Regions from separate parts of the Paenibacillus sp. SSG-1 genome, predicted to be linked through region 2. Evidence: riboswitches for the same ligand, from Rfam matches in the RefSeq annotation. Region 2 holds a riboswitch; each other region holds the start of a gene.
What was found. A riboswitch is a leader RNA that binds a small molecule or an ion and turns the genes downstream of it on or off. The one in region 2 is predicted to bind cyclic di-AMP.
Positions count from the first base shown of each region.

Region 1: another riboswitch for cyclic di-AMP. It lies ahead of BCV73_RS28765 (C40 family peptidase); the one in region 2 lies ahead of BCV73_RS15925 (3D domain-containing protein).
Region 3: another riboswitch for cyclic di-AMP. It lies ahead of BCV73_RS29120 (3D domain-containing protein); the one in region 2 lies ahead of BCV73_RS15925 (3D domain-containing protein).

Region 1 covers NZ_MBRK01000001.1:6,301,829-6,308,882, reverse strand. Annotated here, with positions in the region: gene BCV73_RS28780 (4a-hydroxytetrahydrobiopterin dehydratase) at 14-319, shown strand; gene BCV73_RS28775 (c-type cytochrome) at 403-762, opposite strand; gene BCV73_RS28770 (GNAT family N-acetyltransferase) at 927-1,415, opposite strand; gene BCV73_RS28765 (C40 family peptidase) at 1,637-2,128, opposite strand; cyclic di-AMP (ydaO/yuaA leader) riboswitch at 2,132-2,271, opposite strand; gene BCV73_RS35210 (hypothetical protein) at 2,380-2,529, shown strand; gene BCV73_RS28760 (C40 family peptidase) at 2,649-3,116, opposite strand; cyclic di-AMP (ydaO/yuaA leader) riboswitch at 3,121-3,258, opposite strand; gene BCV73_RS28755 (hypothetical protein) at 3,532-4,374, opposite strand; gene BCV73_RS28750 (M1 family metallopeptidase) at 4,385-6,373, opposite strand; gene BCV73_RS28745 (YwhD family protein) at 6,526-7,035, shown strand.
Region 2 covers NZ_MBRK01000001.1:3,455,563-3,462,616, reverse strand. Annotated here, with positions in the region: gene BCV73_RS15945 (alpha-glycosidase) at 1-266, opposite strand, end outside; gene BCV73_RS15940 (transporter substrate-binding domain-containing protein) at 734-1,543, shown strand; gene BCV73_RS15935 (amino acid ABC transporter permease) at 1,713-2,372, shown strand; gene BCV73_RS15930 (amino acid ABC transporter ATP-binding protein) at 2,359-3,081, shown strand; cyclic di-AMP (ydaO/yuaA leader) riboswitch at 3,320-3,474, shown strand; gene BCV73_RS15925 (3D domain-containing protein) at 3,478-4,137, shown strand; gene BCV73_RS15920 (polysaccharide deacetylase family protein) at 4,211-5,053, opposite strand; gene BCV73_RS15915 (NADH:flavin oxidoreductase/NADH oxidase) at 5,326-6,348, shown strand; gene BCV73_RS15910 (PspA/IM30 family protein) at 6,594-7,054, shown strand, end outside.
Region 3 covers NZ_MBRK01000001.1:6,377,940-6,384,993, forward strand. Annotated here, with positions in the region: gene rsmA (16S rRNA (adenine(1518)-N(6)/adenine(1519)-N(6))-dimethyltransferase RsmA) at 1-61, opposite strand, end outside; gene rnmV (ribonuclease M5) at 58-612, opposite strand; gene BCV73_RS29120 (3D domain-containing protein) at 839-2,008, opposite strand; cyclic di-AMP (ydaO/yuaA leader) riboswitch at 2,279-2,505, opposite strand; gene BCV73_RS29125 (TatD family hydrolase) at 2,710-3,480, opposite strand; gene BCV73_RS29130 (HD domain-containing protein) at 3,539-4,819, opposite strand; gene BCV73_RS29135 (AbrB/MazE/SpoVT family DNA-binding domain-containing protein) at 5,143-5,397, shown strand; gene rsmI (16S rRNA (cytidine(1402)-2'-O)-methyltransferase) at 5,705-6,589, opposite strand; gene BCV73_RS29145 (tRNA1(Val) (adenine(37)-N6)-methyltransferase) at 6,586-7,054, opposite strand, start outside.

The DNA.
Region 1 (7,054 bases), 2.8 Mb from region 2:
GAGGAACGGAAGAATGGTATATACGCAAGAAGAAGTAGAAACGCATTTGTCTAAGCTGGAAGGCTGGGAGCTTGAAGAGGGCCGCTGGATCGTGCGCAAATACGTTTTCTCCAATTTCATGAAGGGCATTTCCTTCGTGGATGAGGTTGCGGCCATTTCAGAGGCTTTTGGCCACCACCCCTTTATTACGATTGATTATAAAAATGTGACGCTGCGTTTGACTTCATGGGATGAAGGCGGGATTACGTCCCTGGATGTCAAGGAGGCCCACCAATTTAACGAACTGTTCGAAAAAATGCGTTCCGGCGAAAAAAGGTAACGAGAATAATGCAGCAAATAAAAACACGCTTTGCGATGAACGTCCCGTTCTTCCAAAGCGTGTTTCTGTATGCGTTACAACTTTTATTTCTTCTCAGCCAACCACTGGGCCACATTGGCAATCTCTTCAGCTTTCAACTTGTCCTTAAAGGATGGCATGCCGCCTTTACCTTTAGTGATAATGGTGTAAATCTCTTCAGCGGACAGTTGGCTTCCGATCTTTTGAAGGTTCGGGCCTACGGCACCCTGAAGCTGATCCCCGTGACAGCTAATGCAGCCTTGCGCTTTAATCGTAGATTCAGCCGCTGCGGCGTCCATCGTAACTTCCGGCATGGTCGGCTTCTCTTCTTCCGCCACCTGCTCTTTGCCTGGAAGCGTAAACATGAGCACAATTGCCATAACCACTGCGATCGTTAATACACCGCTCATGATCCATTTTTGCATCCGTTTTCGTCCTTTCTATGTAAACTGTCATTCTTCATTCCTTCATTATAACGGAACAAGCCATCACATCAAATAGTTTGTGTCAAAAAAGCAAACGAATCCAAACTTGGGGCCACCAAAAATACACAAATTTGTACCATTTTTATGATGATGGAATTTTCAAGTTAGACCCCTTCATAGACCATACAGTGAAACAGCTGTTCACCTTCAGGGGTCAGCTTGGGGTAGGTATCAGCGATGACAAACCCCGACTTCCCGTAAGCCCGGATGGCCCGCTTATTCCATGTATGCACTTCAAGGTCGATTTCGTCCCCAGGCCGTCTTTCACGGGCTGCGCCGACCACAGCCTGCATAAAGCTCTTACCCAGCCCCTGGCCGCATAAATCAGGCCGCATGCCAACACCAAGCCGGGTCACGCCTGCCAAGGGAAAGAACTGCGCGAACCCGCACAAGGTATGTTCAGCATCCAGGACGGACACATATTGGCTTTGCCTCACCTCAGGATCACCAAATTCGACGCCAAGCGCCTCCATCTGATCCCACGGCAGCCAGCCGTATAAATCGTATGGAGGTTCGTACACCCAGCTGCAGACGGTCTCAGCATGCTCCCGGGTCATAGGAACGATCATGAAGCTCTCATGTTGGAGGTTCATGTGCAGATCTCCCTTCCAGACCTCCCTGTAGGATTTGAACATTAGAGAAAAAATATTCCGGATTGTCCCAGATATCTGTTTAATTTCGGAATAGAGGGGTAAATGAGGAGTAGCGGGCGGGAATGGAAAGGTTACCCATTTCTGTCCGCAAAAAATCCCGCAAAAGGAGATTTCGGCAAAAATCTCATTCTACGGGATCTCGTACCCTTGCTTTACCTGCATTACTGGACGTCATCAACGTCCTCGGAATCGACGGCGGCGGTTTTGTATTTATCCGTACTCATGATTCGTTTGGCGCCAACGTAGCGGTTGACGTAGTAGCTGTCGCTCAGAGAGCTGATGATCACACCGCGAGAAGTGGAGGCATGTGCGAATTTTCCGTCGCCGACGTAAATTCCGACATGGGATACTCCGGCTCCCGATGTATTAAAGAATACCAAGTCGCCTGCTCTCAGATCACTGCGGGATACGGCCGAACCCATGCTGAACTGGGAACCAGACTGATGGGGCAGATCGATGCCCAATTGATCAAATACATACATTGTAAATCCCGAGCAGTCAAATCCGCTTGTTGTGGTTCCGCCCGTTCTGTACTTGGTTCCGATCGCACTGTCGATCACTTTATCCATCTTGGAATCCGCGAAAGCGCTTCCTGTGCCGACCGTGAGCACGATGGCGAAACTCATGACTGCTGCTGCAAGCTTCTTCTTCAAGTAAAATACCCCTTCCGGCGCCTACGAGGTTAGCTTAAGGATTCGGTAGAAGGCCCCCTATGATCCCTCTGAAGCAAGATCAATTCACCCATAACTGGTTCCCCCGCTTTCCTTAGTGTGAGGAAATTCGGCATGAACTTTTACACTATGTATCATTCCCTGTTACTTCTTATTCGTTCGCAACTTTGTGTCAGGTAAAGATTACAAAGTTGTTACTATCGCTGGGACTATTGTAACAAAGGAATCGGACTTTGGCAATTGTTTCTAACAGAAAAAGAAGATTTGTAGGAAAATTTATAGGAAATGATGTTTATTTGTTGGACGAGTGGGTAAAAGAAATGACAAGGGTGGAAAAAACAGGAGAAAACCGTGGATTTACTCGTGTAAAAAAAAATTTTTGAAATGCTGTTACCTTTTCGGTGGTTCGTACGTCTAATAAGTAACAACAAACCCGCGGGGCGATTTCGGCAAAAATCAGCGGCGCGGGTTGTTATGGATATGCATTGTTTTCGAGAGATAATCAATTGTAAACCGCAGCTTGATATTTGGCCGTACTCATGACCCGTTTGGCGCCAACGTAGCGGTTGGCGTAGTAGCTTTGGCTCAGTTTGCTGATGGTAACGCCTTTCGAAGAGGACGCGTGCGCGAATTTTCCGTTGCCGATGTAAATGCCGACATGGGAAACGCCTGCGCCTAGGGTGTTAAAGAAAACCAGGTCTCCTGCTCTCAGCTGGCTTTTGGAAACAGCGGTACCTGTTTTATACTGCGCAGCGGATACACGCGGGAGGGTTAACCCCAGCTTTTGGTACACGTAACGGGTAAAACCGGAGCAATCGAAGCCGTTCGTAGTTGTTCCGCCGGTTTTGTAAGAAACGCCGATCGTGTTGTTAACGATGTGGTTCAGAGATGAATCCGCAAATACGCTGCCGGCGCCCATGGAGAACGCAAGTGTAAGGCCCAGCGCTGCGGCTGCCAACTTCTTCTTCAAAAAGATAAACCCCTTCCAATGCCTGCGAGGTTAGCTTAAGGATTCGGTAGAAGGTCCCCTATGATCCCTCTGTAGCGAGATCAATTCACCCAAAATTGGATCCCCCGCTTCCTGGTGCCCGGGAATTCGGCTCGTGATGATTGCACCGGAAATGGACATGCTGACAAGTTACCTATAATCGTACATACCAATCAAATGAACGGACAAATGATGAAATCAGTTACAGCAAAGTCAAAATCGTTACAGCAAAGATTACAAAGTTGTTACTAAGTTCGTACTCGGATTATTTTAACAGAGGATTTATACTTTGGCAAATGGTTAACAATCATTTTACAACAAAAACCCCGCCTCTTTTCAACAGAAAGAGACGGGGTTCTTCTTTTATCAGCGGATTAAAGTGATGACAAAATTTTAACTATTCCGAAATATTTTTTTTCGTACGGTTCATTTGCTGATGCCACAAATCATATTGGGAGGAGATATTCCATAATTTAAAGATACAGCTGACCATATGGTAGCCCTGTTGGATAATCAGGGTGGCAAGCCCTGCCCAGATCAGAGAGACGCTGCTGGTAATGCCATACAAGAGCAGGCTGACCGCGCCCAGCAGAACGGATATGCCGATGACCGGCAGCGCGCTTCGCAGGCAGATCCAGAGCGAGGAGAACATGCTGGTTCCACCGGTTTTGCCAAACTGCATGAACAGAATCATCTGATGGACGATGTAGCAGTACAGAAGCCAGACTGCAATGTACGGGATGCAGTGAAGCAGCTGGGCATGGTTTTGGATCGCGCTGAGCAGGATGGGATACATCTTCGGGATCATCCAGTATAACGGAGCGGCGATAAGCACCCATTCGATCAGGTGAAAAAGAAATACCGTTTTGCCGTGCAGCTTCATGCCTTGGAAGAAAAACAGTCCGCGTTCCCCCTGATGCTCCCGGTGCAGGCCGTAGAAGATGCCCGCGTGGATAAATGGGGTCAGCAGCATGCGGAGGGCGACCATTCCCAGGAGAACCCAAAGGTAAGTATGCACGGTGCTGCTTTGCGTCAAGCTCATCTGTCCCTCTACATAATAGAGGACCTGGCTGAGTTCGGTCGGCGGGGGATCGGGATACCGCATCAGCAGCGGCACGACCGCCGAATCGATCAGACGGTACAGGAAGTAGCCCCAGAGCAGCTGGTACAGGAACATGATGATCATGACATAAAATTGGTCTTTGACGCTTTTCCAACCGTTAACAATATAGGATTTCACTGCTCTCACCTCACCAGGACAGACTTCCAAGCAGGGTTTCAATCAGCTTGGTAATGCTTACGTTCCAGCGGAGGAGCACTTTATGATCCATGTCCGCCTTCAGGTAGTTGTTCACATGTTTGTTTTCCAGCACGATCGTATAGCCGGGATCGATCATGGCCCAGGCCAGCGGGGAGCTGTATGTCAGCTTGAACTGGGTGCTGGCGTTCTTTACGTCCCAAACCTTTTTGATCTGATGCCCGTCCGTAAACGTGAACAGTATCGGCACCTGCGGCAGATCGCCGCCCTTTTTGCTGACCTTCACCAAAGAATCGTACCGGGGCTGCGCCGAATCCTTATCCTTGCGCACCGTAATTTCGTCGACCGAAAAATCGGCCATCTGGCTGCCGTATACATATTGATCGAAGAAGGTCTGCCACGACTTGCTGGTTACCTGCTCGACCACCTTTTGAAAATCCGCCGTGGCAGGATGTTGGAAACGGTATTTCTTCGCATAGGTGGACATGATTTTCTTCATGGTCTGGGCGCCGGTCAGCGTCTCCATTTCTTTCAGGACCATCTTGCCGCGGTAATACACGTTCAGTGCATATTGATTCTGCGACGTATATTTCCAGGCGTCCTGGGTCAGCGGCGCAGGCGAAGCGATGAGCGAGGACTGGATCGGCAGATTGGGGATGACGCCGTATTCCTGCTCCATCAGCTTATCCTCAGCGTAGGAGGTGAAGCCTTCGTCCAGCCAGGCCTCCTCGAACTCGTTGCTGGCGATCATGCCGTAGAAGTACTGATGGCCGATTTCATGGATAACAGTCCGCTCAAGGTCGTAACCCGGGGAGTCGTCCTTGGCCCCGAAGGCGGTAATCAGCGTCGGATACTCCATGCCGCCTGCCCCATTGCCTGCTTCGGGCGGAACGACGATAGACAGGGTGGAATACGGATACTTCCCGTACCATTTGCTGAAATATTTAAGCGCGGCCTTGGCGGCGTAGAAGTAGCGCTCCTTCAAATCCTTGTGGGCGGGATCGAGATACAGCTTGATCCGGACCCCGGGCACTTCCGCTGAAGAGAACGGCTCCTCGGCGACAATAAAGTCGGGGGATGCGGCCCAGGCAAAGTCATGTACGTCGTCGGCGTAGAACTGATAAATCTTCTCGCCGTTCTTGATCTGTGAGTTCTGTACCGGGAACCCGGTTGCGGCCACCGTGTAGTTCTTCGGCACGTGAATGCGGACGCTGTAAATGCCGAAGTCGGAGTAGAATTCCGAATTTCCGTGGTACTGGTGCAGGTCCCAGCCCTCGCTCGTCCGGCCGCGCGTTCCCACGGGCTCGTAGACGGCGATTTTGGGGAACCACTGTCCGGCCATGACAAAGTTACCGGCGGTTCCCATTCGGGCGAAGATTTTGGGCAGTTGGACTTCGAATTGCATGGTCAGCGTGATGCTTTCGCCTGGTTTCACCGGCCGCGGAAGACGCACTTTCATCAAGGTCTTGTCCTTCGTATTGCCGTCATCCGGCTGCACGTATTGAATCCGGTGCATCAGCGACAGACCGTCGGCAGTCTTCATCGCAGTCAGGGTCATGGACCCGAAGCCGTCGGCAGGCATCGTGTCATTGCGCAGCTTCCCGCCGGATTCCTTCATAAATGTCGTATCCATGGAAGCGAAGGCGTTTGGATAGAGGTGAAAATACAGCTCGTTTACCGTTTTTTTGCCGGGATGGGTCCAGGTCAGGGTCTGGGTTCCTTTAATTACCCGGCTGTCCGGATCAAGGGTCGTATCGATGTGATATTCCACCACCCGCTTGCTGAGCACCTCCGCGGTCGGCTGCTGGACGCTCTCCATCGGTGACGGAGGCTTATAAGCCGCTGGAGGCTTGGCCTGATCCGGAGCGTAGGAAGGCATGGACTCGGGCGAATCCTTAAAGACGAACCACATTGTTCCCGTAATCAGGAGTACAAGAACGAGAAAGGATAAAAAGACGAGTTTGGCGCGTGCTGGGGCCATATACGAATACCTCCCGTTGACAAGCATCTACAGCATGTATATGTTGGCTTTCCAGCGATTATTAGTTAAAATAAAATTAAGTTGGACGGGTATCCACAAATCGCGGAGGCGCAGCGCAGCGTTTCTGTTTTCAAATAGGAGGAACATCGGAAATGGACAACAAGGAACAGGTAGGCAAGAAGCCCATCGCACTGAATATCGTCAGCGGCAAGAGCAAGCACAAGATGGGCTTTGGGGCAGGCTCTATCGATCTGAACAACATTTCTCCGGTCATTATCGACCGCGGCGAAGCCGTCATCGATATCGGAGCGATGCACGCCAAGAGCAAGCCGGAGCGCCGCATTCGCTTTACGCCGAACCGGGAGGAAGTACCGAACGGCCGCCAGGTGTGGATCGTATGGGTCGCGGTGGACCGGAACGAGGATGGACAATTCTACGGCGGTGCCACGGCCAGTGAGATGTGGATCGATGAAGAAGAGAGACGGGGCTGGAAAATCCTTGCCGATCACGTGAACCGGATGGATGCCGCGCTGAAGCGGAAATTTATGCTGGACGAATTGGGATCTGAGGAAAAGACGCTGCTGAAGAACCTGCTGGTGTCGCATAATGAGCAGTGGTGGGAAGCTTCGCCGGATGAGCTGAAGAAGGCGCTGGAGGTATAGCGTAAATCGCGGGCTCTCC
Region 2 (7,054 bases):
TTGCCGGAAGTGATCCGGAACGCATAGCTAAGACGCTTGTATTTAGGCAGCACGGCAGCTTCCCAATAATCGAACATCTCGTCGGTCGCGGCTTTTTCCATCGTAATTTCAAAATAGGTCGAATCCCAGTCGTATTTGTCTCCGGTCATCGCAACCACCGTATCCACGTCGTTTCGTTTGGTGCGGACACGCAGATGTATCGTCTTCGGATCGTATGCATAGGCCCATTTGTCCCGGGGGACATGGTATAAAGCTTCCAGCAGCATGACTACACCTCCATCAAATATCTAGCTATTTAATACCTCATTCCCGGAATGATGAACCATGGCTGCCGCCTTAATCTGACGTTTCGGTGAACTTTTTGCGTAGGAGTCCCCATTGCGTGTAATTACATAATAAGAAGCTTTTCTTTCAAAGGGTGCAGGTTTTTGAAGGGATTTATGCATCGGATTAGGAAGGAGACGGGCCTTGAAACGGTAAATACATATTTATTCCGAAAAAGAAGGGGAGGTGACTAAAAGAAACAATAGAACTAGGAATAAATGGTATTAAAAAGCTATAATCCGCATTATTCTGGCTATTTTGAAATGTATTGACCACTGTATGAAAATGTCATTGCATAATCATGCATTTTTATTGTATGATTAGAACCGTGGTTTTTCGGGCTGGGCCGGATACGGATCATGCCTTTGAACAACAATAAGTATCATTGAAATGGACAGGAGAGATAGATATGAAAAAATGGGGTATTCTAACGGCATGCATTCTGCTGGCAGGCTCCCTGCTTGCCGGATGCGGAAGCAAACCTTCGACTGAGGGCGGCACGGCAGCGGGCGAACAGCCGGCCAGCGGCAAGACGATCGTGCTTGGTACTAGCGCGGACTTCCCGCCGTACGAATTTCATAAAATGGTGAACGGCAAGGACCAAATCGTCGGCTTCGATATCGAAATCGCCAAGGAAATCGCCAAAGACATGGGGGCGCAGCTTGAAGTCAAGGACATGAGCTTTGATGCGCTTCTCGGCGAGCTGTCCACCGGCCGCGTAGATTTTGTCATTTCCGGCCTTACACCAAACGAAGAACGCAAGAAACAAATCGATTTTTCGAACAACTACTATAAGGCGGAGCAGGCCGTTGTCGTCAGAGAGGCTGACAAAGACAAATACAGCACGATGAAAGCTCTGGAAGGAGCTTCGCTCGGCATTCAGAAGGGTTCGATCCAGGAGGACATCGCCAAGACGATTCCGGGGGCGAAGATCACCGGCCTGGGCAAAATTTCCGACATTGTGCTGCAGCTGAATTCGAGCCGCGTGGATGCCTCCATCATGGAGAAACCGGTTGCCGAAGCATACATCAAGAACGTCAAAGGATTGGTAATTGCGGATGCGGTTCCTGATTATAAGGAAGACGGCTACGCGATCGGGATCAAAAAAGGCAACACCGAGCTCGTGAACCAAATCAACAAAACGCTGGACCGTCTGAAATCCGAAAACAAGATTGAGCAGTACGTCGCCGAAGCGAGCGATTTGGCTGCACAGAAATAGAGGTTAAGCTGTCTGTTCTCATTTTATACATCGGATAAAATAGCGAAGCGAATTCGCTATTTTTTCTGTTCAATGATGGGTACCTTGTTTCAAATATGTCCCGATCTGTTGTATACAGGGGAAGGATGGGACAGGCAGGTATGATGACAAAGGAGGTTCTTGGGTCTTTATGTATATGTTCTCCGTTTTTTGGGATTACCGGACGTATTTTGCGACAGGTATCCAGTATACACTGCTCCTGGCCGCCATCGGCGTCATCTGCGGCTTCGTGCTGGGCATTATTATATCCTTGATGCGGATGTCCCGTTTTTGGCTGCCGAAGCTGATCGGTTCGGTATGGGTGGAAGTTCTCCGCGGTACCCCGATGGTTGTTCAGCTGTTTATTATTCACTACGGCCTTGTGGCTTTCGGGATCAAACTTACGCCGATCGAGTCCGGTGCAATTACGCTGTCCATTAACAGCTCCGCGTACCTTGCGGAAGTGTTCCGTGCCGGAATCCAGGGGGTGGACCGGGGCCAGTCGGAAGCGGCCCGTTCCCTGGGAATGACGCGCAGCATGACGATGCGGTACATCGTGCTGCCCCAAGCTGTAAAAAGCGTGCTGCCGGCCATCGGCAATGAGTTTATTACGATTATCAAGGAATCATCCATCGTATCGTTTATCGGCGTCACCGACTTGATGTACCAGTCGGGGGCTATCCAAGGGATTACGTATGATTACCTCAGTCCGCTGCTGGTCATTGCGGCCATCTACTTCATTATGACGTTTACCCTGTCCAAGCTGCTGGGGGCATTCGAAAGGAGGCTGAATACCGATGATCAGCGTTAAAGATCTGCGCAAATCGTTCGGCAAGCTGGAGATTCTGAAAGGGATCGACATCGACATCGCCAAAGGCGAGGTCGTCGTCGTGATTGGCCCCAGCGGCTCGGGGAAAAGCACCTTTCTCCGCTGCCTGAATCTGCTCGAAACGCCAACAGGGGGGCAGATCACGTTTGAAGGCGAGCCGATTACGGACAAACGCCATAACATCAATGCCACCCGCGAAAAAATGGGCATGGTGTTCCAGCATTTCAACCTGTTCCCGCATAAATCGGTGCTGCAGAACCTCATGCTGGCCCCGGTTAAGGTGAAAAAGCAGCCGCCGGCCGAGGCGGAACGGATTGCCCTTGACCTGCTGCGCACGGTCGGATTATCCGACAAGAAGGATGCGTATCCGTCCCAGCTGTCAGGCGGGCAGAAGCAGCGGATCGCCATCGCGCGGGCGCTGGCCATGCAGCCCCACGTCATGCTCTTTGACGAGCCGACTTCAGCGCTGGACCCGGAAATGGTCGGCGAAGTGCTGGAGGTCATGAAGAAGCTTGCGGAGGGCGGCATGACGATGGTTATCGTAACCCATGAAATGGGGTTTGCCCGGGAAGTCGGCGACCGGATCGTCTTTATGGACGGCGGACAAATCGTCGAGCAGGGGACGCCTGCGGAAGTGTTCGGTAACCCGCAAAACAGCCGCACGAAAGATTTTCTGAGCAAGGTTCTTTGACAAAGTACCTGCATATAAAAATGATAAAGCCCTGGACGAGAATATTACTCATCCAGGGCTTTTTATGTACCTTTTCATGAATAAATTGTTAAAATGAATGAGGATTTTGTAACTATTTTAAAAGGAATTGAGCTGCTGCTCCCTTGCTTAAGTCAGCTAACAACCCTAAATAAAGCCTGATAATTCAAGGCTTTTGGATTGGTAACATTTTCATGCGCACAGGTTACAAAATTGTGATATATTTGTTGAGCCGAAACTTTTCTAAGGTAAAGTGCGGGGGATGTAATTTGTGTACATAGTACGCTTGGGGTGAATCGCACCAATAGGGCGTAGGGTTGTCTCCTCAATCCGAATCCGACAGCTAACTTCGCAGGCATCACGACTTAAGGAGGAACCATGAAAAGATTTAAAGGAATCAAGACACTTGCAGCCATCATCGGCATTTCTCTGGCGGTACAAGCGGTACCCACGTTTGCGGACTCGGTCCATGTAGCGAAGGATGGAGACACCTTCTATACATTATCTAAACAATATGGTGTTAATTTGAATCAGCTGATGAATGCAAATCCGAGCGTAGAAGCAACCAATATTTATCCAGGCCTGAAATTAAACGTTCCAGGAGCAAGCACAGCCAAGGCATTTGCCGCAGAGGACAGCGGCTCGATCATCACGGCAGCTTCTCTGAACGTCAACGGCGATGACAAAGTCGTAGAAGCATGGGGTAAAACCTTCAATTACTCCAAAACGCTGGACGTCCGAGCTACGGCTTATTCATCTGCCGCTAGCGAAAACGGCAAGTGGGGTGCAGTGGACTACTTCGGCAACCCGCTGAAGCTGGGAACGATCGCTGTTGACCCTTCCGTTATCCCGTTGGGAACGAAAGTGCTGGTTACCGGTCACAGCTTCCAGGGCCTTCCGAAGAAAGCTTTCGTAGCGACAGCTAAGGATACCGGCAGTGCGATTAAGGGGAAACGCATCGACATTTTCGTGCCGGGCAGCCCGGAAAGCGTTAGTGCCTTCGGGTTCCAGGACGTTGAGCTGTACTTCATTAAATAGTTCAAGCTTTTCATAATAACACGGAAAAACCGGCTTTTGTACTCAAGCCGGTTTTTTTTGTACGCTCAGCGCGTTACTTGTCTTTTGGAACGTGAAGTAACCTCGGCAGCGTGACGAATGAATAGCCTTTATTTTTCAAAGTCTGAATAATGTCCGGAAGGGCATCGATCGTACCGCTGAGATTGGACGTGGTTCCGCCTCCCGCATGCTGAAGAATGATCGAGCCTTGCCCAACGGTGGACAGCACGTTGCGCTTGACCGCTTCCTTGCTGATTCCTTTCCAATCCAGCGAATCGACGTTCCAGTTTACGATTTTGTAGCCCTGCTGCTTGGCCCAGCGCAGTTGGCGTTCCGTGATGTCTCCATAAGGCGGCCTGATCAGCTTGGGCTTATAGCCGACGATGCCGTAAAGCGTGTTCTCCGTCCGCTTAATCTCGGCTACATATTCGTCCATCTCCAATTTGTGAAACACGGGATGATTATAGGAGTGGTTTCCGATCACATGTCCTTCACGGACGATGCGCTCGACCAGCTCGGGATGCTTCTTCGCCCGGCTGCCCATCACAAAAAAGGTGGCTTTAATATGATGGGCTTTGAGCACATCCAGGATCTGAGGAGTAAATCTGGGATCCGGCACGTCATCAAAGGTTAGGGCCACCTCTTTGACGCGCGGACCGTGAATTTTGAACGTTTCGGGATATTTTTTGATCAGCTGGCCTAGCGTAAGGATCTGCTGTTCCTTCCGCTTTTCTTTCGCCTCCCGGCTGCTGGTTTCCCGTGCAGGTTCGGAACCTGACGGATGTTCCGGGGGTTCACCGCCTTGAGCGGCGGCTGCTGGCCACCCGGACTGCCAAGGACAGATCAACAACAAGATCAGCAGGGAAGACAGCAATGTGCATAACAGCTTCTTTTTCATCCGTCTCGACTCCTTTCCACCGCGGACAAACAGCGAAAGCATGATTTATCCTTGTTATGTCCATAAGTTGATGCAATTATGTTGCTTTAAATCAGATGCTGGGCCACATTTTCATATCGTTCGGCAAAGGGTGTATAATAGAACTGATGGATTACGGTCGCTGTACATTGGCCGTAACCGCGAGGTATGGACGATAAACGGCGGCGCTGCAATCATATAACCCTGTTGTCATATAGGCTTAATCACATACAACAAAAAGGAGACACGAAGCAATGGCAGATCTATTTACACCTTATGTGCTTAAAGGATTATCTCTGAAAAACCGGATTGTTATGCCTCCGATGTGCCAATATTCGGTACAGGCTGAGGACGGGATCCCTAACAATTGGCATTATGTCCATTATATATCCCGCGCAGTCGGCGGAGCCGGATTGATTATCGTAGAGATGACGGGGGTTCACCCGGACGGACGGATTACGAACCGGGATACGGGAATATGGGATGACGGGCAGATCCCTGCTTACCGCAAAATCGTCGACGAAGTGCACGCCCATGGCGCAAGGATCGGCATCCAGCTGGGCCATGCCGGCCGCAAGGCGGAGGACGCGAACCCGCCCGTAGCCCCATCGGCCATCCGTTTTGACGAGAAATATAAAATTCCGAGAGCTTTGTCCACCGAAGAGGCCCAGAGTCTGGTTACCGCCTATGGGGAAGCGGCCCGGCGCGCGGTGGAAGCCGGCTTTGATACCGTGGAGATACACGGCGCTCACGGCTATTTAATCCATCAGTTCCATTCTCCGCTGACCAACCGAAGAGACGATGCGTATGGAAAAGACCTGGCCTTGTTCGGAGAAGAGGTTGTTAAAGCCGTCAAGAAGGCGGTCCCTGAAGACATGCCTGTTCTGATGAGAGTGTCAGCCAAGGAGTACGTGGACGGCGGTTATGACGTCGATTACTGCGCGGAAATCTGCCAACGATACCGGGATGCGGGCGTGGACGTATTCCATATTTCCTCCGGCGGTGAAGGTCATATCGGATCGAACGGCGGACCGAAGGCCGGCTCGGGGTACCAGGTGGAATTGGCGGAGCAAATGAAGGCAAAGCTGGATGTACCGGTAATCGCTGTCGGCCGCTTGGAAAATTACGAGGAAGCGCAGCAGGTGGTGCTGGAAGGAAAGGCGGATCTGGTCGCAGTCGGCAGAGGCATGCTGAAGGATCCTTACTGGGCGCTTCATGCGGCCCAAGAGTTGAACGGAGAACAGAAGATCCCGAAACAGTACTTGCGAGCTTTTTAACCTAGGCATTGCGGAAATGAAGCTAATCAAGCATTCACAACAAAACGCTGGAGTCAGATCCGTAGGATCGGCTCCCGCGTTTTTTAAACGGTAAACATACCCTTGAATGAAGACTCCTTGCTGCTATATTATGGAAGATGAACAAACGCCGAAAAAATTTTGGCGATTTTTGAAACGGTCCTAAAACTGCTGCGTAAAAGAGTATCAAGAAGAACACATTAACCTTTCAGGAGGAACAAGAAACCATGGCTATTTTCAAAAGACTGCGCGATTTAACAATGTCCAATATTAATGCGATTATCGATAAGGCAGAAGACCCGATCAAGATGACGGACCAATACATCCGCGATATGACCGAAGATTTGGAAGACGCGGAGAAGGCTGTAGCCGCTCAAATCGCCATCGAGAAAAAATTCAAGCAGCTGTACGAAGAGCAGCAGGCGCTCGTTGAGAAGCGTACCCAGCAGGCACACACCGCAGCCCAGGCACAAAACGTTGAGCTGGCCCGCCGTGCGCTGGAAGAGAAAAAATCGGCTGAGCAGAAAATGAACGAATACAAAGCAAGCTACGACCAGAACAAGGCTTCGGCCGACAATCTCCGTGCCAAGCTTGAGGAAATGCGCAAGCAGCTCACCGAAATGAAGAACAAAAGAGAGACGCTGGTAGCCCGCTATAATGCGGCCAAAGCGCAAACCGAAATCAACAA
Region 3 (7,054 bases), 2.9 Mb from region 2:
CGTGGCGCTGGATGATTTCTTTGGTTCGCCTTGGTGTGGCGATGTCGTCCATGCCGTTCACGTTGTCCGGCCTCCTTCATCTTCGATACGGGCAAGCGCATCCGCAAATTCTTCGCGGGATATTTGAAATATGGCGAGTCGCTTATAAAATTGCTTGCCGTTGCAGTAGCCGATACCGAGGAGGTTGCCCATCGCCATCCGCCGGGCGGCGGCATCCGGGTGCACCAGCAGCCCCGCCTCCATCAGGTCCTCCATGTCGATCTGGCTTTCCGCCCCCTCATAAGAGGTGTGAACCCGCTCCAAGGCTCTGCGGATCGCCGCAGGCGAGGCGTTCTCCACACCGATATCCCCCTTGCGGGTTGCATCGGCCTCCGGGATAAACGCATGCTTGCAGCCAGGCACCTTGGCCGAAATGATTTTGCGGATTCTTTCGCCGGCGTGATCCGGGTCCGTCAGCACAATGACCCCCCGCCGCTCCTGAGCCAGCGCGATCCGCTGGAGTATACGCGCATTGATGGCGGAGCCGCCCGTCTCGATCGTATCGGCATCCACCGCCCGCTTCACGGCCACGGTATCATCCCGGCCTTCCACCACAATGACTTCTTTAATCATGATTTCCTGTCTTCCTTTCGAGTACATTATACCCGTCAATGCCGCCGGACAGCCAAGTCCCTGCAAGTGGCATAAACCGTGATGCCTGTTCAGGTACTTTGCGGGGTCCCGGTATAGACAAACTGCTGTAAATTAACAACAAAAAGAAGAGGAAAGCTCCTCTTCTTTAGCATGACATTTTCATGATCATAATACTATAACATTAGAATGGCAAAGTAAAACGAAATTAGTTCAGCTCCGGTTTGACCGGACCGATCACGTATACCTTAAGGCCGGATTTACGGCCAAAGTTGCGTGCCTGCTGGACGGAATCGTAGTATATATCGATTTTATTTCCCTTAATGGCTCCGCCTGTGTCTTCCGCACGACGGAAGCCAACACCTTCAATGTAAACCCACCATCCCAAAGGAATGACGCTTGGATCAACCGCAATCGTGCGGCCTTCCGTGACACGTGTTCCTGTGGCGGTGCGTGTGCCGACTCCGGACTCGCCAGACGAATAAGCGGTCATGGAGACTTTGATCAGCTTCTTGTAGGAAAAGTCAACGCCGGCCTTGCTGACCCGGTTGTTACTGCTGCTGCTGACCTTCTTCACCTTGGCAGGGGTAGAAGAAGCTTTGGCAACGGCTGTTTTGACTTCGGTCACTACGGGAACAGGCTTTTTCTTCGTGCCGACGGCTATGACCTTATCCTTGGTCACCGTCTGCACTTTTTTGCCCACCATTTTCATGGACACCAGCTTGCCGTCTTTGTACTTCTTCTCAATGTACTGCACCATGACGCCAGGAGATCCCTGCTGAATCACCCGCGACTCGCCTTTATAAATGCTGGGGTCGGAGGTTTTGACCACCCGGAAGGGGAGGGATTCATGACGCTGTATCACTTGTTTGTTCATCCGGACGATCCGGATGTCCGTGTTGGTGGAGACCGCCGTTTCGACAGCCGGAGTGACAATGTCTGTTTCCTTGACTTTGACGCCGGTTTCTTTCAGCACGTCGCCGACCGTTTTGGCCGTTGTATACAAATGCTTCGTTGCACCATCAGCCGTCACCTTCACAGGACTCGCGCGGTCGATCACGACCTTGTCGCCGTCGGATATAGCCCCGCTCAGCGGCATCGATATTTGGTCCTCGGGTTTCAGACTGATTTCCTGCTCATCCAGCATTTCTTGAAGTAAAGATGTATTGGTCTGTACAGATTTCATTTGACCGTCTACTACCAAATAAACTTGTTTTCGCGATTGACTGTACACGAGCAGCAAGATCATCAGGGTAACCGCGATTGAAACGATAGCTGCAGTGGAGATCTGGCGCAAATTCTCATGCTTCCATCGCAATGCGTAAGACATGCTGGAGATTTTTGAATCATGGGTCTTCTCTGGTTGGAAAACGCCCACTTTCTCGATCCTCCTTCATAGCCTCGCCGTCTAGAGTTATGCATGATTGTATTTGACGCGACTATACTCAATTTTTTACAAGAACCCACAGAAAGCATGCGTTCTTGCACCATGAACCAATCTCTCCATCATGATTTGTCACCTCCTGTTATACAACAGTATGATGACTGCCTCTCCTTTATTCAAAACAAAAGAAGCCGATAGAAAAGAGCTTACGAGGACTCTTTCGTGGCTTCCGGATGTCTGAATATCGGAATTGTCATGCACGAGGGTACCTCTCTTTATCCGCTTACGGGGTTAGCTGTCGGGTTCGGGCGAAAGAGAGCCGCCCTATTCGCGTCCTTACGCTCATGGCGTAAAGCCGTTCAATTCACCCCAGAGACCCAAAAAAGAAATCAAATACGTTTGCGAGCACCGGACCGCTTCCGGTCTGTCATGCCCCGCTCCAGTATTGGTTCCCCCGTTCTCCCATGCGGGAGACTCAGCGAGACTGGTTCATGAAGCTGCGAAGGTAAGACCTTAACGACAGCTCAATGATTCACTGAAAAGATGATATCCTGTTTTGATGCATGTTGTAAAGCGGTAATCAACCACGTTTATTTGAAAAAGTGGTTAAAAAAATGTAATATTCGGCGTTTTGTTTGTTAAAATTCTTTAATCATTCGCTCATGCTCATTTTTTCGGCTGTTTTTCTCCCGATTTCACACAATTCCAAATCGTTCCAGCCCATTTTGGGTGGTAATCTGGGCAATTTCCTCCAGGTCAACCCCCTTAATCTGGGCTGCCGCTTCAGCGACCAGACGGACGTTTGCCGACTCGTTTCTCTTCCCTCGGAAAGGGTGTGGCGTGAGATAAGGAGAGTCCGTTTCGATGAGCAGCCTGTCCATCGGAACCTGAGCCAGGACCTCTTTGGGGACTCTGGCATTCTTGAACGTAATAGGTCCGCCAAACGAAAGATGGAAGCCCATATTCAGGCACAGCTTCGCGGTTTCCCAGCTCCCCGAGAACGAATGCATGACACCGCCGACCTCGCCGGCCTTCTCTTCCCGTAATATTTTCACAATATCCTCATGGGCGTCCCGGTTATGTATAACAATCGGCATGTTGAGCTCTCGGGCCAGTCCGATCTGCTGGCGGAGGACCCGGTGCTGCACGTCCTTCGGCGAGGTGTCCCAGTAGTAATCCAGACCAATTTCACCGATGGCCACCACCTTGGGGTGACTGCATAAGGATGCAATCCACTCCAGATCGCCTTCCTGCATAAAAACGGCGTCCTGCGGATGCCAGCCTATGGCCGCATATATAAAATCATACGTTTCCACCAGCTTCATCGTCGATGGAATCGTCTCCCGGTTAAAACCAACGTTGATCATCCGGGTTACACCGGCTTGTACGGCATTGTCAATGACCCGCCCCCGGTCCTCGTCGAATTGTTGCGCATCCAGATGGGTATGCGTGTCGAACAGTTCCATGAATTTGAACTCCTTTCTTGTCGGTACCACAGGTTCACTTTCGTACGGTATTTTGTCATTAAAGCTTGAAAATGCGGGAAATCGAAGGAGAAAGATCGGTTATCGCCTTTTCCAGTTTATCTTCCGGATAATACAAGTGATATTTCCCGCGGTGAATGCCGCTGATGGACCGGACAATATCCGACACCTCGGATATTTCCCGCAGCTGCTCCTGGCGGTCGAGCAGCAGGATCTGTTTCTGGCTCGACTCGTCACCCGGACGAAATACATCGTAAGGAAGATCGGTCGGAAAATCAATCTCCAGATCATATTCCGGGTTCATTCCGGCTTGTCCAAACTCCCGGCGGATTTCATCGATCATTTCCAAATCGACGGAGTCCATTTCTACATATTTATACAGTTTGCGGTGCATAAATCGGGTGCACAGCTCGCTGAGTATGCGGTCGTCCTCATAGGACCACTGAAGGAAGGCCGTTTGAATCAGCGCCTCGTCCAGCTTCAGATAAGCTTGCACGTCCAGTTTGTCTTCAAAGAGCTGCGGCAGCGGCTCGACCATAAAGCCAAAAGGATAACCATCCTGGTACAGCTCCTTGGCCCGCCGGAAAATTTGGCGCAAAATAATTTCTGAACTGCGGGTTACCGGATGGAAGTAGACCTGCCAGTACATCTGGTACCTGGACATTAAATAATCCTCCACGGCATGCATCCCGGACTCTTTGACCACCACTCTGCCCTGGTAAGGACGGAGCATCCGTAAAATACGGTCAATATCAATCGTGCCGTAGTTCACCCCGGTGTAATAAGCATCCCGAAGCAGGTAATCCATCCGGTCGGCATCCAAGGGGCTCGAAACGAGGTTCACTACAATCGGTTTATCATAGGTCTTCGCGATGACGGCGGATACCTTGTCCGGGAAGTCCGGGGCAATCTCGCTCAGAATATCATTCACTTCCGTATCTCCGGTGACAATCCGGCGAGTCCAGTCTTCATGATTCATATGAAAGGCTTCTTCAATCGAATGGGAAAAGGGGCCGTGTCCCAGGTCGTGCAGCAGCGCCGCACACAGCGTCAGCAGCCTCTCTTCTTTTGGCCAATCCGGATATCCACTGCGCTCAAATTGCGAAATAATCCGCCGTGTAATCTCATATACCCCTAAAGAATGGGAGAAACGGCTGTGCTCCGCTCCATGAAACGTCAAATACGAGGTTCCAAGCTGCCGGATCCGCCGCAAGCGCTGAAATTCGGTCGTATTAATAAGCCTCCAAATCGTGGAGTCCTGGACGTGAATATAATTGTGAACCGGATCTTTAAAGACTTTTTCCTCACTTAGTGGGTTCATGTTCAGGTCAACTCCATTCATTTTGTGAAATTCGGGTTGTTAAGTGTTTTAATTTTGAAATATTTTTGACAATTGATGTCGATACATGTCGAAATAAGCAGAATTAAGGTTTTCCAAATCGACATTATACTACCAAGGCGATATAATTGGAAAAGAATCCTGATATGAGTGATTTCCTAGCTGTTATGCTATTTGTAAGGTTATTGAACCAAATTTACTGGTTGACTGTTTTGGGAATCGTTGGTATTATTGATATCATTAAAGAGAGAACGTTGTCGAATTATGACATTTTAAAACTATGGCGAGAGGAGCAATGATCAGTTATGATGAAATCAACTGGTATTGTAAGAAAGGTAGACGAACTGGGTCGGGTAGTTATCCCCATTGAACTGCGCCGTACCTTGGGCATTGGAGAGAAAGACGCACTTGAGATTTACGTGGACGGAGAACGTATTATGCTCAAGAAATACGAACCGGCCTGCATCTTCTGCGGCAATGCTGAGAATGTTACTTACTTCAAAGGAAAAATTGTTTGTCACGATTGCATATCAGAAATCCCAACACCTGTGACAAATTAAGATTTTTAGTATATAATAAGAGTAATTCAAATTGTTAATTCTAACCTTTTTCATATCTCCTTGGTGTCTCCTCGGCTTAGAACCCGGCCGTGGGAGGCATTTTTTTTGATTGTCGGCGGGATGACCGCTACAAGGAGAAGAGAAGCAGCCGCACGATGCATCCTAACTCCGGCTGCTTCCATTTTGCCACAAATTCCCTAACCTCGGAAAAACTTTCATCCCTATAAAAGGCGACTGTCTTTTCAAAAATGTGGTTTACCCACCAAATTACTCTCTTCTACCTATTGCTCCTTCACCACTGCATTTATTACAATAGCGCGTTATACACATCTCTTTTGGAAACACCACGGTCGGCGGCCGCCTTCTTCATGGCGTCTTTCCTTGGCAACCCTTCCCCTTCGTAATGCTCCACATGCTCTTCCACCGTCAGCTCCTGCCACCAAGCATTCCGCTGCTTCTGCTCCTCCTTCGGATCCGCGCCTTCCAGTACGAGGCAGTATTCGCCAAGCGGAGCATGCTCCTCCAGATACTCGAGGCATTCTTCAATGGTTCCCCTGACAAACTCCTCATATCGCTTGGTCAGTTCACGGGCGAGCACAATTCTCCGATTGCCGAGAATTTCAAGGATGGCCTTGAGTGTCTTCATTACCCGATGAGGCGATTCGTAAAACAGCAGCGTTCCGGATGCCGCCTGCAGCGGCTCCAGCACCGCTTGAATCTCTTTGCGTTCCCGGGGAAGAAAACCGATAAACGTAAAGCGCTCGGTCGGAAGTCCCGACACGATCAGGGAGGATAACGCAGCATTGGCACCCGGGACCGGAATAACGGGAATTCCTTGTTCCAACGCCAGCTGGACGAGGTCGGCCCCGGGGTCGGAAATCGCCGGCAGACCGGCATCGCTGACAAGAGCCAAATTTTTTCCTTCTATTATATAGCGTATTAATTCGGGTCCGCTTGCCGCCTTATTATGCTCATGATAGCTGAACAACATAGACGGGGAAATGTCGAAATGGGTGAGCAGCTTGCGCGTCTGCCTTGTATCCTCTGCGGCGATGATGTCACAGGCCTTTAGCGTGTTTACCGCCCGAAACGTCATGTCCTCCAAATTGCCGATGGGCGTGGCCACCAGGTATAACGAACCCGGCGCGCCCTCTTCTTTTTCCTGAAAACTGCTTTGTATGCTCAGACTCATTCTTTTCCCTCTTTAGCTCCATAATAAATATCCAGAATTTCGGGGCAGTAGCTGTTATTCTCATTATATACAATGAGTGGCGGCAGCAACCGCACCTCCGGCTTGCCTTCCCTCATTGCCTCGACCAGCACCATATTCGCCTCCAAGTGGGCCCTCGGATGAACAAAGCGAATCCGTTTCGGCTCCAGCCGATGCTGCCGCATCAGTGATATAATGTCTGCAAGCCGCTGCGGCTTATGAACCATGCTGACTTTCCCTCCGGGCTTGACCAATCTGAAGCAGGTCTGAATAACCTCTTCCAGGGTGCAGCTGATTTCATGGCGGGCGATCGCCTGGTGAGGATTCAGCTTGATATCGCTGCCGTTCAGCGCCATATAGGGCGGATTGACTGTAATGGCGTCATATACGCCGTGCCCGGTCTCCTTGTGCAACTCCCGCAAATCGCCTTCGCGGATGAGAACCCGG